2 regions of the Gottfriedia sp. S16(2024) genome follow, and region 1 is predicted to be linked to the other one. Evidence: predicted binding sites of a transcription regulator. Region 1 holds the regulator's gene; the other holds the start of a gene.
The links. Region 1 encodes CtsR, which represses protease genes until heat stress. Its sites were predicted from a motif close to ATGGTCAATAAAGGTCAAACA; they were not measured.
Positions count from the first base shown of each region.

Region 1 (3,426 bases):
GTGATCCGGTGGTTCCGCATGGAAGGGCCATCGCTCAACGGATAAAAGCTACCCCGGGGATAACAGGCTTATCTCCCCCAAGAGTCCACATCGACGGGGAGGTTTGGCACCTCGATGTCGGCTCATCGCATCCTGGGGCTGTAGTCGGTCCCAAGGGTTGGGCTGTTCGCCCATTAAAGCGGTACGCGAGCTGGGTTCAGAACGTCGTGAGACAGTTCGGTCCCTATCCGTCGTGGGCGCAGGAAATTTGAGAGGAGCTGTCCTTAGTACGAGAGGACCGGGATGGACACACCGCTGGTGTACCAGTTGTTCTGCCAAGAGCATGGCTGGGTAGCTATGTGTGGAAGGGATAAGTGCTGAAAGCATCTAAGCATGAAGCCCCCCTCAAGATGAGATTTCCCATAGCGTTAAGCTAGTAAGACCCCTGAGAGACGATCAGGTTGATAGGTCAGAGGTGGAAGCGTGGTGACACGTGGAGCTGACTGATACTAATCGGTCGAGGACTTAACTAACTAGTTTGATAATGACATTATCTAGTTTTGAGGGTACGAAGTACAACTCTATAAATCAGGTGATTATGGCAAAGAGGTCACACCCGTTCCCATACCGAACACGGCAGTTAAGCTCTTTTGCGTCGATGGTAGTTGGGGGTTTCCCCCTGTGAGAGTAGAACGTCGCCTGGTAACCGAAAACATCAGCTTTTAGGCTGATGTTTTTTTTGTTATCTTAAAATGCTTAAAGGATCAAACGAAATAGTTCAAGTTAATAATTTTTTTAATAAAAGTATAAAGGAAAAAAAGCTTCTTAAAAGAATTGTATAACATATATATTTATATACTGATAAAGAAAAATCGCCAATTGACGAGCCTTTAGGCAAAGATAGCACTTATACTTAATACCCAAAACTGGAAAATATGTCAATTTTTCTCCTAGGCTACCAATTTATACTTTCTTAATGTACAAAAAAAGATTAAGAGCTGTATCGTTTGGAAAAAATGGTAAAGAGATAATAGTTGAAATTTTTCATGAAAGGAATATAATAATAGTCAAAGATAGTCAAAGTCAGTAAAGGTGGTAAATAGATGAAGAATATATCAGATATTATTGAACAATATCTAATGCACTACTTTGACATATCCGATAAAGATTATGTCGAGATAAAAAGAAGTGAAATAGCAAATAAATTTGATTGTGTACCTTCTCAAATAAATTATGTAATAAATACTAGATTTACACTAGAAAGAGGATATGTAGTAGAAAGTAAACGCGGCGGTGGAGGGTATATTCGAATTATTAAAGTGCAATTTCATGATAAAGCGAGCGTAATTGATCAAATATTAAGTAGCTTTACTAATAATATTGCACAGTCTAGCTCGGAGGACTATATTCGTCTACTACTTGAAAAGAGTGTAATTACAGGGCGAGAAGCAAAAATGATGTTAAGTGTATTAGATCGTTCAGTAATAATGGTTAATTTACCTTATCGAGACGAGTTAAGAGCAAGAATGTTCAAGGCAATGCTAAGAAGTTTAAAGTATAAATAGAATATGGAGGTTGCCCATTATGATTTGTCAAGAATGTCAAGAGCGTCCGGCAACATTACACTATTCTAAAATTATTAATGGTGAGAAAACAGATATTCACTTATGTGAGAAATGCGCAAATGAATCGAACAATAAATATATTTTTTCTGAAATAGGTGGTTATTCTGTAAATGATTTGTTAGCTGGATTGTTTAAAGGTAATACTGGTATTTATGAAATGAAGAAAAATAAATTTCATCAAGATTCCCATATTGAATGTCCTAGATGTAAGATGACTTTTCAAAAGTTTACTAAAATTGGTCGTTTAGGTTGTTCAACTTGTTATGAAACATTTATGGATCAGATGAAACCAATTGTTAAAAGAATTCATAGCGGTAATGTATCTCATACAGGGAAAATACCTCAAAAGATTAATGGTGAGATCTCCTTAAAAAGAAAGCTACAAGACTTGAAATCTCAAATGAAAAATTTTATTGAAAAGGAAGATTTTGAGCAAGCAATTAAAATTCGGGATGAAATTCGTGAAATTGAAAAAGATTTACAAGCCCTTCAAAAGGAGGTGGAGTAAGTTACATGTCTATTAATCGAATTATAAATGAAGCCATCAGTCCTTGGATGAAACAAGAAGGTCCGGACGATGATATCGTTTTAAGTAGTCGTATTAGGCTCGCTAGAAATTTTAGTGCATATTTGTATCCAACTTTACTTAGTCAAGACAAGGCTAAAGAAATTTGTCATTTAGTTAAACATTATTTTGAAGGTAGTACAGCTTTACCAAACGGACCTTTTGAATATATTGAAATTAATAAGTTAGAACCAGTAGAGAAAAGAGTATTAATTGAAAAACACTTAATAAGTCCTAATTTAGTTCAAGAGTCGGTACATGGTGCATGTATATTATCTCAGGACGAACAAATTAGCATTATGATTAATGAAGAAGACCATTTAAGAATTCAAGCTCTATTTCCAGGTTTACAACTTAGAGAGGCACTTACTCAAGCGAATCATATTGATAATTATATAGAGAGTCAGCTTGAATATGCTTTTGATGAAACAATTGGTTATTTAACCAGCTGTCCTACTAATGTTGGTACCGGATTAAGGGCCTCAGTGATGATGCATCTTCCAGCACTGGTCATCACGAAACAATTTGACCGCCTCATTCCTACTATTAATCAACTTGGTTTAGTAGTAAGAGGAATTTATGGCGAAGGTAGCGAAGCATTAGGTAATATCTTTCAGATTTCGAATCAAATAACACTAGGGAAATCGGAAGAAGAAATTATAGAAGATTTAACCACAATTGTACAACAACTGATCAAACACGAGAAATCAGCAAGGGATGCACTTGCAAGAACTTCTTTAATTCTTTTAGAAGATCGAGTTTTTCGTTCTCTAGGTACATTGAAATACGGAAGAATAATAGAAACAAAGGAAAGTGCTAAGTGTTTATCAGATGTACAATTAGGGATTGATTTAGGTTTAATTGATGGTTTATCTAAAAACTTTTTACATGAATTAATGATATTAACTCAACCAGGTATTTTACAACAGCATGTAGGTGATCAGCTTACTCCCGAAGAAAGGGATATTAAAAGAGCGTCACTAATACGCGAAAGATTATCTAACAAAAATAACTAATTATATGGGAGGAACCAATTATGATGTTTGGTCGATTTACAGAACGTGCTCAAAAAGTATTAGCTCTTTCTCAAGAAGAGGCAATCCGAATTGGACACTCAAATATAGGTACAGAACATATTTTACTAGGACTTGTTCGAGAGGGAGAAGGCATTGCTGCTAAGGCATTACTTGCACTTGGATTAAGCCCAGAGAAAGTTCAACAAGAAGTGGAAACATTAATAGGACGTGGTCAAGGAGT
Region 1 covers NZ_JBFLUO010000001.1:1,135,384-1,138,809, reverse strand. Annotated here, with positions in the region: rRNA gene AB1282_RS05410 (23S ribosomal RNA) at 1-512, shown strand, start outside; rRNA gene rrf (5S ribosomal RNA) at 568-683, shown strand; gene AB1282_RS05400 (CtsR family transcriptional regulator) at 1,083-1,544, shown strand; gene AB1282_RS05395 (UvrB/UvrC motif-containing protein) at 1,564-2,112, shown strand; gene AB1282_RS05390 (protein arginine kinase) at 2,118-3,185, shown strand; gene clpC (ATP-dependent protease ATP-binding subunit ClpC) at 3,206-3,426, shown strand, end outside.

Region 2 (3,426 bases), 550 kb from region 1:
AAAGAAAATTACAGTATTAGACCTTCAATAGAGTCTGGTTTATATATATACTTATTAACTTTAAAATTAAAGTACACAGATACTTTCGAAAAAGTTATCAGGAAATCATACGATTCAAACGACATTAATAATCTACTTGATATAGTAAAAGTACCTAAACTTTCCATTAATGAAAAACTAAGTCAAAGTTACGAAATTTATAAAACCGCTATTCAGATGTTTTTACAGTTGAATCTACATAATTTAAATGATATTGATGAATGGAATAAGGCCCATGAATCATATATAGTCCGAATTGGTGAAAGTGAATATCATGGTAATCATTTCAATCTTATTAATCTTTGGGATTATCAAAAGGGATGCAGTATTTTCAATAATATTCAGTTTATTAATTATCAACATACATACTAGTAGTATCATTTATTTGCTCAATTTTAGATTAGAACAGTAGGAAAATTATTTTTCCTACTGTTTCATTTATAAAAATGCCATCTAGCCCTATACTTCTCTAATTTGCAACAATATTTTTGCCTCTTCCTCTAAATATATTTCACTTTAACTATTTTCCTAAATTCTTTTTTCTAATCCCCCATTCTACTATATCTCTCCCTGATCACGATTACTTATCGATATCAAAAAAATAGCAGTACATCAACCCATTGAATTGACGACATTAAGTCTTCTTCAAACGTTGATATACCGCTATTTACGGAGTATTAGCGCGCTCGACAGGATTCGAACCTGCGACACACGGTACCGGAAACCGATGCTCTATCCACTGAGCTACGAACGCATAATTATAAAATTTTAAAATAAGTATAGTGTAATAGTCGCCCCAATCTCAGTAGGTTTATGCAAAGAGTGGCTCGATTGGTGCGCTGATGTTTCGCTATGTAGCTTATTAGTAAGTTTATAAGAAAATCTTATATTTTATTATATCGTTAGAATGTTCTGACCGCAATGATTTAGGTTTCTTTTTGAGTGCTAAAAAGAAGAAGATGCACTTGGAATGGTGTGTGTGCATTTTCTTCTATAAATTTTATTTTATAGATTTTTTCATTCTCTATAGATGACTTGTAAATGTGTTTAAACTCATCGTCTTCTATATAAAGAGGACCGATGAATTTATATCTAATTCTAATATATCAATAAAACTATAGTAATTGTTTTTTCAGAAGTTAAAAATATCTAGAGCGAATTTTTTGGTAAATAATTTTAAATGATTAATTTATAAGTTCATGTTCGATCTTAATTGAAATACAAACTGAGTAATATACTATTATTTTACGCTAAGTAAAGGATATTAAAGTAGCTTTTTATCGTAAACTTTTTTCGTTGGAAATCAACATCACTCTACTCCTTTTACGAAAATTTAGTAATTTAACATGGCCCTGTTTTCAAACAAGAATATACTCGAATCATTAAGTTATTAGTTTTTTAACTAATCAAAAGAAAAACTACATAAAGTTACGTTTAATAATAGGAAAAGTCGTTAATGATGTTGAAGTATTAGATAAATAGATATGTTATAAAAGGTCAATATTTTTTAGTTAAAATAATACATTAAATATAGCATCTCTTTTATTTGACCTTTTCTGACCTTAAAGGTATTATTGTATTAATCATTCATTTGTTTTAAACAAGGAGGAGAAAAAATGAATTTAATTCCTACAGTTATTGAACAAACAAGTCGTGGTGAGCGTGCGTATGATATATACTCTCGTCTATTAAAAGACCGCATCATCATGTTAGGTAGCGCAATCGATGATAACGTAGCTAACTCAATCGTTTCACAACTTTTATTTTTAGCAGCAGAAGATCCAGATAAGGATATTTCATTATACATAAATAGTCCAGGAGGAAGTATTACTGCTGGTATGGCTATTTATGATACGATGAACTTCATTAAGCCTCAAGTATCTACAATTTGTATTGGTATGGCGGCTTCAATGGGTGCTTTCTTATTATCTGCTGGGGAAAAAGGTAAGAGATATGCTCTTCCAAATGCAGAAGTTATGATTCACCAACCATTAGGTGGTGCTCAAGGTCAAGCTACCGAAATCGAAATTGCAGCTAAGCGAATCTTGTTCTTACGTGATAAATTAAACAAAATTCTTGCAGATCGTACTGGTCAACCATTAGATACGATCGAGCGTGATACAGAGCGTGATAACTTTATGACTGCAGACCGTGCATTAGAATACGGATTAATTGATAAAGTAATTTCTAATACTGCAGCTATTAAATAATAATAAAAAACTAGCCGTAATTTTTCGGCTAGTTTTTTTATTAGAAAAAAAAGTTGGACATCCAACTTGTGAATGTCCAATTACATTAAATTTCTTCCCCAATAAAGTCCATTACTGCTTCCATCGCTTCAACTTCATCATCGCCAGAAATAGTAATTACTATTTCTTCTCCATGAGGTACAGCTAGACTCATAACACCCATAATACTCTTAACGTTTACTTGTTTACCTTTGTAAGCTAATAATACTTCTGAACGAAATCTCGTAGCAACTTGAACAAATTGCGCTGCTGGACGAGCCTGTATTCCTGTTTCTAATAGTACTCTCCCTTTTTTCTCAATCATTTTTTCTTCCCTCTTAACTTTTATTTTATTTTTATTGATTCTCCCGCTCTTAATTTATCAGCTATTTCATCAATTTTACGTAGTCGATGATTGATTCCTGATTTACTAATTGCACCGCTAGATACCATTTCACCTAACTCTTTTAATGTTACATCCTCATACGCTACTCGAAGTTCTGCAATTTCACGTAGCTTTGGTGGTAATATATCTAAACCAACAGAGTTTTGGATATAACGTATATTTTCAATTTGCCTGAAGGCTGCACTGATCGTTTTATTTAAGTTCGCAGTTTCACAATTCACTAGACGATTAACACTGTTTCTCATATCTCTTACAATGCGGATATCTTCAAACCTTAATAAAGCTGAATGAGCACCAACAACGTTTAAAAACTCAGTAATTTTTTCTGCTTCCTTTAAGTACGTAATATAACCTTTACGTCTCTCCAGTGTTTTAGCATTTAATCCGAATTCATTCATTAGACGACAAATTTCTTCCGTATGCTCTTTATATAGTGAAAAAATTTCTAAATGATATGAAGATGTCTCTGGATTATTTACCGAACCACCAGCTAGAAAAGCACCTCTTAAATAGGAGCGTTTACAACATTTCTTCGCAATTAGCTCTTTCGCTATTTCATTTGTAAAGGTAAATCCTTCACCAGTTATATAAAGATCATTTAAAATATGTTTCGCTTCTTCTTTTATTCGAACAATATATACATTGTTCTTTTTAAGACGCATTTTTTTACGAACGAGCAATTCAACGTCCACATCATAAACACGTTTAATTAATACATATATTCTTCTAGCAATTGCTGCATTTTCAGTAACT
Region 2 covers NZ_JBFLUO010000001.1:1,690,160-1,693,585, reverse strand. Annotated here, with positions in the region: gene AB1282_RS07995 (KAP family P-loop NTPase fold protein) at 1-411, shown strand, start outside; tRNA gene AB1282_RS07990 (tRNA-Arg) at 721-793, opposite strand; gene clpP (ATP-dependent Clp endopeptidase proteolytic subunit ClpP) at 1,656-2,249, shown strand; gene AB1282_RS07980 (HPr family phosphocarrier protein) at 2,335-2,592, opposite strand; gene whiA (DNA-binding protein WhiA) at 2,613-3,426, opposite strand, start outside.
Region 2: a site for CtsR is predicted at 1,583-1,603, ahead of clpP (ATP-dependent Clp endopeptidase proteolytic subunit ClpP). Genes of this name have one in related genera too.